3 regions of the Mesorhizobium sp. M0960 genome follow, and region 2 is predicted to be linked to each of the others. Evidence: predicted binding sites of a transcription regulator. Region 2 holds the regulator's gene; each other region holds the start of a gene.
What was found. The regulator PhoB, encoded in region 2, activates phosphate uptake and scavenging genes when phosphate is short. The targets are predictions, from matches to a motif close to TGTCATNNANCTGTCAT.

Region 1 (3,277 bases), on a different contig from region 2:
GCTGACCGTCCTGCTCGGAACTTCGTTGAAGTTCGAGGGCAAGTTCATTCTGCAGACCCGCACCGACGGGCCGGTCGATATGCTGGTCGCGGATTTCTCCACGCCGCACGCGCTGCGCGCCTATGCCCGCTTCGATGCCGACCGGCTGGAGGCTTTGACGGCTGCCGGCGAGACGTCGCCGCAGACGCTGCTCGGCAGCGGCGTCCTGGCGCTGACAATCGACCAGGGCGCCCACACGCAACGCTACCAGGGCATCGTCCAGCTCGACGGCGTCACGCTGGAAGAAGCCGCACGCACCTATTTCCGCCAATCGGAGCAGATTCCGACCGACCTACGGCTTTCGGTGGCCAAGCTTCTGACGCCCGGCGTCGGCGGTGCCCGCGAGCAATGGCGCGCCGGTGGCCTGCTGGCACAATTCCTGCCGCAGTCGCCGGAACGCATGCGCGTACCCGACCTTCCCGGGGGCGACGGCGATCCGCGTGAGGAAATCCACGACCCGACCGACAATTCCTGGCAGGAACTGCTGGCGCTGCTTGGTACTATTGAACCGACCGAGCTGATCGATCCGACTATCGGCGCCGAGCGGCTGCTTTACCGGCTGTTCCACGAGCATGGTGTCCGCGTCTTCGGCGGCGTGCCGGTCGCCGACCAGTGCTCATGCTCGAGGGAGAAGATCCGCGGCATCCTCGAGGGTTTTTCCGCCGAGGAGATCAGAGACAGCACCGAGGATGGTAGCATTCACGTCGCCTGCGAATTCTGCTCGAAGCAATATGACTTCGACCCGGCGGAATTTGCAGCGGCTCAATAACGAGCGTCAGTGCGGCTGCCTTCGCAGAACTTGGGTTCCTCGCCCCGCAAGGCGGGAAGAGGAATCAAAGTGAACGTCAATTGACGGTGCGCCGCGTGCCTGGCAAATCGAGTGAGAAGGCGGGGATGGCGACGTCGAAGGTCTCGCCCCGCTTGTTGCGCATTGTGTAGTGCCCGACCATGATGCCGGACGGGGTCGAGAGCGGGCATCCAGACGTATACTGATAGCTGTCGCCGGGGTTGAGTCCGGGTTGCTCGCCGACGACCCCGGGGCCGCGCACTTCCTCGACCTTGCCGGTGCCGTCGGTAATGTGCCAGTAGCGCGACAGAAGCTGCACGAACTCGTCCGACCGATTGTCGATGGTCACCTGGTAGCCCCAGACATAGCGGTTTTGCGGCGGGTCGGAATGATCCTCCAGATAGAACGGCCTGACCTGCACTTCGATGTTGCGGGTGACGGCGCTGTACATGAACTGCTCCAAAGCAATGTAGACGGAACTTTCGACGCTCAGCGCAGTTTGATCAACGATGCGCGTCATCTCCTTGCCCGACTCAAGCGCAGGTGCCGAAAAACAATGTCATTTAAGTGACACATGACAATGATGGTGTGCAGGCTTGTGCCGGGCGACTCGGTGTTCTGTCGAATTGTTGAAAACGGCCGTCATGCGGCCAGCATTTCTGGAGTGACCAGATCTCGATGGAACCGACATTCGCAGCCGCCCTCTTTTCCATAGCTCTCCTTCTTTCAAATCTCGCCAGCATCCTGTTAGCTTCGCTGAAGCTGAAGCGAGCAGCTAGGATCGCATCGCCGGCCGCCACCGTGCCACCGGTATCGATCGTCGTCCCGGCGCGCGGCGTCGAGCCGTTTACCGAGGAGACGCTGGAGCGCGCCTTCTCACTCGACTGGCCGCGCTACGAACTCATCTTCTGCGTCGCCCATGCCGACGACCCCGTGGTCAAGTCGATCACCACTGCAATGGCGCGTTTTCCGGCTATACGCGCCCGGCTGCTCGTCGGCGACGACCGCATCAGCGGCAATCCGAAACTCAACAATTGCGTGAAGGGTTGGGAAGCGGCGCTTTATCGCTGGGTCATCCTTGCCGATTCCAACGTGCTTATGCCGAGCGATTATGTCCAGCAGCTGATGGCGGCATGGCGGCCCGACACCGGCCTCGTCTGCTCGACGCCGATCGGCTCGCGGCCTGAAGGGTTTTGGGGGGAGGTCGAATGCGCCTTTCTCAACACACTGCAGGCACGCTGGCAGTACGCTGGAGAGGCGCTCGGCCTTGGCTTCGCCCAGGGCAAGAGCATGTTGTGGAACAAGCCGATGCTTGACGCCAATGGCGGCATCCGCGCACTGGCCGCCGAGATCGCCGAGGACGCCGCCGCGACCAAGCTGGTCAACCGGCTCGGACTTCGCGTCAATCTTGTCGCTTCGCCCTTCGAACAGCCGCTCGGCCGGCGCACGCTTGGCGAGATCTGGTCTCGGCAGGCGCGTTGGGCGCGGCTGCGCCGCGTCACCTTCGCGCTGTTCTTCGCCCCCGAGATCCTGATCGGCGCGGCGCCGCCGCTGCTGCTTGCGCTGATCGCGGCGGCTGACGCCGGCGTCAGCCTGCCGGCAACCGCCATCGCCGTGCTGGTCGCGGCCTACCTGCCGGAATGTGCCTTGGCCTGGGTCAAAGGATGGCACCTGTCGCTGCGCACCATCCTGGCGATGATGGTTCGCGACTGCATGCTGCCGGCGATATGGGCGCGCGGCTGGCTGAGCGGCGCCGTCGACTGGCGCGGCAACGTTATGACCATCCAGACCAAGGCCGTCGCGGAGCTGGAAGAGACCCCGTCCGGCGCCTGATCGGCGCCCCCCGCTCACCTCTGTTCGGTCAGCCCTATCCGGCGGCTCTCAGCGCTTGCTCGATATCTTCGAGCAGATCGTCGGTATCTTCCAGGCCGACGGAAAGCCTGAGCGTGCCCGGCCCGATGCCGAGCTCGGCGCGGGCCTCATCGGTCAAGTTCTTGTGTGTGGTCGTCGCCGGATGGGTGATCAGGCTCTTGGCGTCGCCGAGATTGTTGGAAATCAGCACGATGTCGAGCGCGTTCTGGAAAGCAAAGGCCGCCTGCTTGCCGCCCTTCACATCCAGGCAGATCAGCGTTGAGCCGCCCGACATCTGCTTCTTGACCACGGCCGCTTGCGGGTGGTCGGCACGGCCGGGATAGATGACACGGGCGATTTGCGGGCGCTCGGCGAGGAAATCCGCTATGCGGCCGGCACTTTCCGTCTGCTGGCGGACGCGTAGCGGCAGCGTCTCCAGGCCTTTCAGCAGGGTCCAGGCATTGAAGGGCGAGAGGCTGGGGCCGGTGTGGCGGAAATAGTCATGCAGGTTCTCGTCGATCCATTTTTTGTCCGACAAGATAACGCCTCCAAGGCAGCGCCCTTGGCCGTCAATATGCTTCGTTGCCGAATAGACGACGA
Region 2 (3,277 bases):
GTCATCGTCACCCACAACATGCAGCAGGCGGCGCGCGTATCGCGCCAGACCGCCTTCATGTATCTGGGTGAACTGGTAGAGTTCGACCGGACCGAGAAGATCTTCACGTCGCCCCGCGAGAAGCGCACGCAGGATTACATCACCGGCCGCTTCGGCTGAGCCGTTCCGATCACGCATATGAGGACAGGACCATGGGCGAACACACAGTCGCTTCTTTCGACGAGGATCTCGAGCAGATCAGCAAGCTGATCCGCGACATGGCCGACCTCGCCGGTTCGATGGTCGGCGGGGCGACCAAGGCCCTGTTGAATTCTGACAACGTGCTGGCGCAACGCGTCGTTTCCGACGATGCCATCATGGATGCGCGTCAACGCGAACTGGACGACCGCGCCATCACCCTGATCGCCAAGCGCCAGCCGATGGCCCACGATCTGCGCCATGTCGTCGGGGCGATCCGCATGGCCGGCGATCTCGAACGCATCGGCGACCTTGCCAAGAATATCGCCAAGCGTGTGAGTGCGGTCGGCCTTAGCGTCACACCGCGCGACCTATCGCATTCCATCGATGCGATGGCGCAGCTGGTGCTCATCCAGGTGCAGGGCGTCATCGAGGAGTATGCTGCAGGCGATGCGGCCGCGTTGGCCAAGCTACGCGCCGCCGACGAGCGCATCGACGTCAAATATACGTCGGTGTTCCGCGAACTGTTGACCTACATGATGGAAGACCCGCGCAACATCACCGCTTGCACGCATCTGCTGTTCTGCGCCAAGAATCTGGAGCGGATCGGCGACCATGTCACCAACATCGCCGAAAATGCGTATTATGTGCTGACCGGCGAGCAATTGCCGGTCAATCGTCCGAAGCAAGACGAAACGACAATGTCCGCACCGGCGACATGATGGGGGTGCCCAGCCGATGATCGCACCACGCATAATGGTGGTGGAGGACGAGGAGCCGTTGGGTGTGCTGCTCCGCTACAATCTCGAATCCGAAGGCTACCAGGTCGAGGTGGTGACACGCGGCGACGAAGCCGAGATCCGTTTGCAGGAGAATGTGCCCGATCTTCTGGTGCTCGACTGGATGATACCAGCGGTTTCCGGCATCGAGCTCTGCCGCCGGTTGCGGGTGCGCCCCGAAACCGAACGGCTGCCGATCATCATGCTGACCGCGCGCGGCGAGGAGAGCGACCGGGTACGCGGTCTTTCGACCGGCGCCGACGACTATCTGGTCAAACCGTTTTCGACACCGGAATTCATGGCCAGGGTCAAGGCGCTGCTGCGCCGCGCCAAGCCGGAAGTGCTGTCCAGCGTGCTGAAGGTCGGCGACATCGTGCTCGATCGCGAATCGCACAGGGTGTATCGCAAGAAGACCGAGATCCGGCTCGGGCCGACCGAATTCCGGTTGCTCGAATTCATGATGCGGCATCCGGGCCGCGTCTTCTCGCGCAGCCAGTTACTCGATAATGTCTGGGGCGAGACGATCTATATCGACGAACGCACCGTCGACGTGCATGTCGGGCGGCTGCGCAAAGCCGTCAACAACGGCCGCATGCCTGATGTCATCCGCACCATCCGCGGTGCCGGCTACGCGATCAGGGAAGATTGACCCGCCCAGTCAGGCTACGTTCTTTCTGACGCCGGGCCTCATTTGCGCGCCCGGCGCGAAAATCTGCTGGTCGACGAAGCTTAACGCCCGCATTGCACAGCCTTCGCGGATCAGCGGCAATTCGTTCGGCTCGGTATCGAAGGAGATCGAGCCCGAATGCTGGCCGCCGGCGGTCTGGGCGATGGCCTTCCGCAAGGCCGGCTCGATCAGATCAAAGGCGGCGGCACTGGCGCCGACCATTGCGACCGGTGCCGGATCGATCAGCGCGAACAGCGAGCCGAGACCGAAACCCAGCGCTTCGCCGGCCTTGCGGTAGGCTTCGCGTTCCGGCCCGTCCTTCTCGCGCGCCCGAACCACCAGCGCGCGCATGTCGGCGTCGCTGACGTCGGCGACCGGTTGGCTGTCTTCGCTCATCTGCGTGGCGTTGCGCCAGATGGCGTAATTGCCGGCATAGGCCTCGATGCAGCCGCGCCGCCCGCAACGGCAGAGCGCGCCGCCCGGACGATGGATCATGTGGCCAAACTCGCCGCCCGAGGAATGCGTGCCGGTGAACAGCTCGCCCTTCAACACCAGCCCCATGCCGATGCCGTGCGAAAGCAGGATGGCGATGAAGTCGTCGCGATAGCGATCCGGATCGCGCCAGCGCAAAGCCACCGCCATCATATTGCAGTCGTTCTCCACCGTGGCCGCGATGCCGAATTCATCTTCCAGCATGTCGGCAAAGGCGATGTCCGTCTGGGGCGTGATCGGCGACCACAGCATGGCGCGTGCAGGGGAGTCGGTAATTCCCTGAATCGCCAGGGCGATGCGGGCGACACTGCGGACGTCAAGATCTGGATCGTCCAGCCGGCGCCGGACGATGGCCATGCATTCGCGGATCAGTTCGTCGCGCGGCATGGTCAGCGTGTCCAGCCGGCGCTGTTCCTCGGCGACCACCTGCCCCGCATAGTCGATGATGGCGGCCGACAGGAAATTCAGCGACAACACCACGGTCAGCACCGCCGCCGCTTCCGGATTGAGGGCGAGGCCGACCTGCGGACGACCGCGTTTCAACGAAACGGGTTCGCTTGCCTTGCTCTCGGCGAGGATGCCTTCCCGTATCAGGTCGGAGGAGATCGCCGATATGGTCGAATGGCTGAGGCCGGTGGTTGCGGCGATCTCCGTACGCGATGGCTGGCCGGCCCGGCGCACGGCCGAGATCACCATCGCCCGGTTGCGCCGGCGCAAATCGTCATGGCGGATTCCGACCGACATCGTTTTGCTTTCCTCCCGGTTTGCCGCGGCCGCTCATGAACCGGAAGCCGTCGGTAATGCCGACAAATAGTGTCGGATGAGGCAAATAGTGTCAGATGCAGGGGGCGCTGTCATCGTTTATTCCGAAGCTCGAAAAAAGTCGCAGCAACATCAAAATCCATCAGAATCGATGTTGACAGCAGCGGGAGATCGGGCCAGTATTTTTTCGAGGCTCGAAAAAATTAGCGCCTCTAAGCTGGCCTTTGGGGCCAATTGGTCACGCCGTACGCGGCGCAGGGAGGATATGATGAAGAAATTCACGACCGCCATTCTGGCGGGTGTCGCCATGACGCTGGCGCTTGCGTCGGTGGCGCAGGCTAAGGACAAGGTCATCGGCGTTTCCTGGTCGAACTTCCAGGAAGAGCGCTGGAAGACCGAC
Region 3 (3,277 bases), 190 kb from region 2:
CTCCAGCGCTTCCTTGATCGCGGCGTTGCCGCGTGTGACCGCATTGTCGAGCGCCTGCTGAGCGGTTTGCTGGCCGGCCAGCATCTTCTCCAACTCCTCATTCTGGATATCACGCACCTGCGGCAGATTCGGCAGGCGCACGCCCTTCGAGTTGTCGGTCGGCGCCTTGCCCGTCATCTGCAGGATGGGTGTCTCGCGGCCGGGGTTTTTGTCATAGAAGCCTGATTTCTTGGTCGCCTCATACGCGGCGAGCGTCACAGGCAGGTATCCCGACTTCTGGTGCAGATATTTCTGCACATCGGTCTTGGACAGATAGGCAAAGAAGGCGGCAACACCCTTATATTCCTCGTCCGACTTGTTGCCGAACACCCACAGGCTGGCACCGCCCGGCGTGGTGTTCTGTGGTGCGCCCTTGGCGTCGCTATCGTAAGGAAGCTGGCCGATGCCATAGTTCATGCCGGACTTGACGATATCGCCGAGGCCGCCCGACGATTCGGTGAAGATGCCGCATTCGCCAGCGAGGAATATCTGCTTGGCTTCGGAGGTGCGACCGCCATACTTGAACGTGCCGTCCTTGGCCAGGTCCGCGAGCGCCTGGAAGTGGTTGACGAAAATTGGCGCATTGATCTTGAGTTCGACATCGCCGCCGGCCAGGCCGTTCTGCTGAGTGGCCCAAGGCACGTCATTCCACGCCGCGAAATTCTCCAGATGGATCCAGGTCAGCCAGGTCGAGGTATAGCCGCAAGGGGCGGCGCCGCTCGTCTTGATCTTCCTGGCAGCTTCCCACACCTCGTTCCAGGTCTTGGGCGGGCTGTTCACGTCGAGGCCTGCCTTCTGGAAAATGTCCTTGTTGTAGTAGAGGATCGGCGACGAGGAGTTGTAAGGGAACGACAGCATGGTGCCGTCCGGCTTCGAATAATAGCCGACGATGCCGGGCAGATACTGGCTCTTGTCAAAGGTCATCCCGGCACTGGTCAGCACATCGGCCGCCGGCTTGATCGCACCCTCGGCCGCCATCATCACGCCGGTGCCGACGTCGAACACCTGGAGGATATCGGGCGCCTGGCCGGCGCGGAAAGCGGCGATGCCGGCATTCAGCGTCTCCGGATAGGTGCCCTTGAACACCGGAACGAGCTCATAGTCGCTCTGGCTGGCGTTGAAATCCTTGGAGATCTTGGCGACGACCTCGGCGTTGGCGCCGGTCATGGCGTGCCACCAGCTGATCTGCGTGACGGCGAAGGCGGAGGTGGTGGAAAGCAGGGTCAAGGTGGCGGCAACACCGGCCGCGAAGCCGAAGAACTTCATGTTTCATCTCCCGTTTGTCATTGGCGAAAGGGGCACTCTCGCAAAGCCAATATGTGGCGCTGATGACAATCGGACAACGGTTTTGTTGCGGGTCAATGAACATCGCTTCCGGCTAAAGTGCGCTCGCTACCGAAAGCGTCGCCAGGAACTACATCACCGCCTTCTCGGCGGAGCGCATCGGTTTTCCCCCGAAAAGGCCCGCCTCATGGCCCGCGGGTTAACCATTCGTTAAAATCTCCAAGAGCTAATCAGTCACACCTCCCCTGTTATTTGGCAGACCGAGTGAACCCAGGATGCTGACGGTCTATAATTGTATTGTAAGTCAGCACGACCTGAGACTGGTCGCACTTGCCGCCCTCGTCTGCGGCATTTCTTGCTTCTCTGCAGTAAATCTCCTTAAGCACGTCGGCCGATCGACCAACCGAAACCGGCTTGTCTGGCTAATGATCGCCGCAACTTCGACCGGGTTCGGCATATGGGCGACGCATTTCATCGCCATGACTGCGTTTACGCCGGGAATACCAAACGCATACAATCCGGGATTATCCGCCTTTTCGCTTGCCGCCGCCGTCATCCTGACCGCGCTTGGGATGTGGGTTGCCACCTTGCGCCGCGGCATCGACCATTTCCTCGTCGGCGGTGCCATTCTCGGTGGTGCCATCGCGACGATGCACTACATCGGCATGGCGGCGTTCGAGGTCGAGGGCCGGATCGTATGGAACCTGCTCCTTGTCGCGATATCGCTTCTGGCCGGCGGGACGCTCGCGGCAATGGCGCTCCTTGTCGTCTTGCGCCGCCCGTCCGCGCTCGCAACACTTGGTGGCGCCGCGCTTTTGACGCTGGCGATTTGCAGCTTGCATTTCATCGCGATGGGCGCGGTGTCGATCATTCCGGATTCCTCGATTGAAATATCCGAACATTCCATCGAGCCCATTTCCCAGGCCTTTGCCGCAGCGGTCGCCAGCCTGGTAATCCTTGTGCTGTCAGGCGCCGCGCTGTGGATCGACCTGCGCTTTCGCCGGCAGAGGCTCGAGGCCGATCGCATGCACGATCTCGCCAATGCCGCGGTCGAAGGGCTGATCGTTTGCGATGGCACACGCATAGTCAGCGCCAATGACAGCATGGCGAAACTGACGGGCACGGCGACAGCCACCCTGAACACGATGCAACTCGGCGAGCTGTTCGATGGACAGAGCGCAGCCGATGTATCCGGCTTCGGCGAACAGGCACAAGAAACGAAATTGAGGGGCAGCGACGGCACGAGAATTCCTGTCGAGCTGATCGCCAGGAAGATCGCCTACTGCGGCAGGCCTCATACGGTGCTTGCCGTTCGCGACATCCGTGAGCGCAAGAAGGCGGAAGAAGAGATCCTCCGTCTCGCGCATTTCGATCCACTTACCGGGCTTGCCAATCGGCGGAGCTTTTCTTCCCGGCTCGAAGCAGAAATCGCTTCGATGGAGCGTGGCAGCAAGGATGGATATCTGGCGCTCCTGCTGCTTGACCTCGACCGATTCAAGCAAGTCAACGACCTCTACGGCCACAGCGCCGGTGACGCCATGCTGCAGAAGCTGGCGCACTGCATTTCCGGCATTCCGCGCCACGGACAGATGCTCGCGCGTCTCGGCGGCGACGAGTTTGCCGTCTTAGCTCCGAACCTCCCCGACCCCCTGGCCGCAGGCCGCATAGCCGAGGACTTGCTGGCGGCGATCCGGGAGGAAAACAGGGTTTCAGTCGGCTCCGGCCTTGTTTCGGCCAGCATCGGCATCGCCTTCTTTCCGCTGGATGCCGAAGATCAGGCCGGCCTGATCGGCCATGCCGACACGGCACTCCATCGCGCCAAGACCGAGGGCAGGGACACGTATCGTTTTTTCGAGATAGCCATGGGCACCGCGGCCCGCGACAAGCGCGTGATGGAGCATGAACTGCGCCAGGCGATCGCCCGCAAGGAGTTCCACCTCGTCTACCAGCCGCA

Region 1: a site for PhoB is predicted at 1,384-1,400, ahead of NKH63_RS25690 (ceramide glucosyltransferase). Genes of this name have one in related genera too.
Region 3: a site for PhoB is predicted at 1,368-1,384, ahead of ugpB (sn-glycerol-3-phosphate ABC transporter substrate-binding protein UgpB). Genes of this name have one in related genera too.

Annotation. Positions count from the first base shown of each region.
Region 1 is NZ_JAMYNN010000019.1:21,817-25,093, forward strand. It holds gene NKH63_RS25680 (Hsp33 family molecular chaperone) at 1-808, shown strand, start outside; gene apaG (Co2+/Mg2+ efflux facilitator ApaG/CorD) at 885-1,277, opposite strand; gene NKH63_RS25690 (ceramide glucosyltransferase) at 1,505-2,659, shown strand; gene NKH63_RS25695 (O-succinylhomoserine sulfhydrylase) at 2,694-3,277, opposite strand, start outside.
Region 2 is NZ_JAMYNN010000002.1:242,621-245,897, reverse strand. It holds gene pstB (phosphate ABC transporter ATP-binding protein PstB) at 1-159, shown strand, start outside; gene phoU (phosphate signaling complex protein PhoU) at 192-899, shown strand; gene phoB (phosphate regulon transcriptional regulator PhoB) at 916-1,605, shown strand; gene NKH63_RS06175 (ROK family protein) at 1,615-2,859, opposite strand; gene xylF (D-xylose ABC transporter substrate-binding protein) at 3,146-3,277, shown strand, end outside.
Region 3 is NZ_JAMYNN010000002.1:48,938-52,214, forward strand. It holds gene ugpB (sn-glycerol-3-phosphate ABC transporter substrate-binding protein UgpB) at 1-1,305, opposite strand, end outside; gene NKH63_RS05215 (bifunctional diguanylate cyclase/phosphodiesterase) at 1,599-3,277, shown strand, end outside.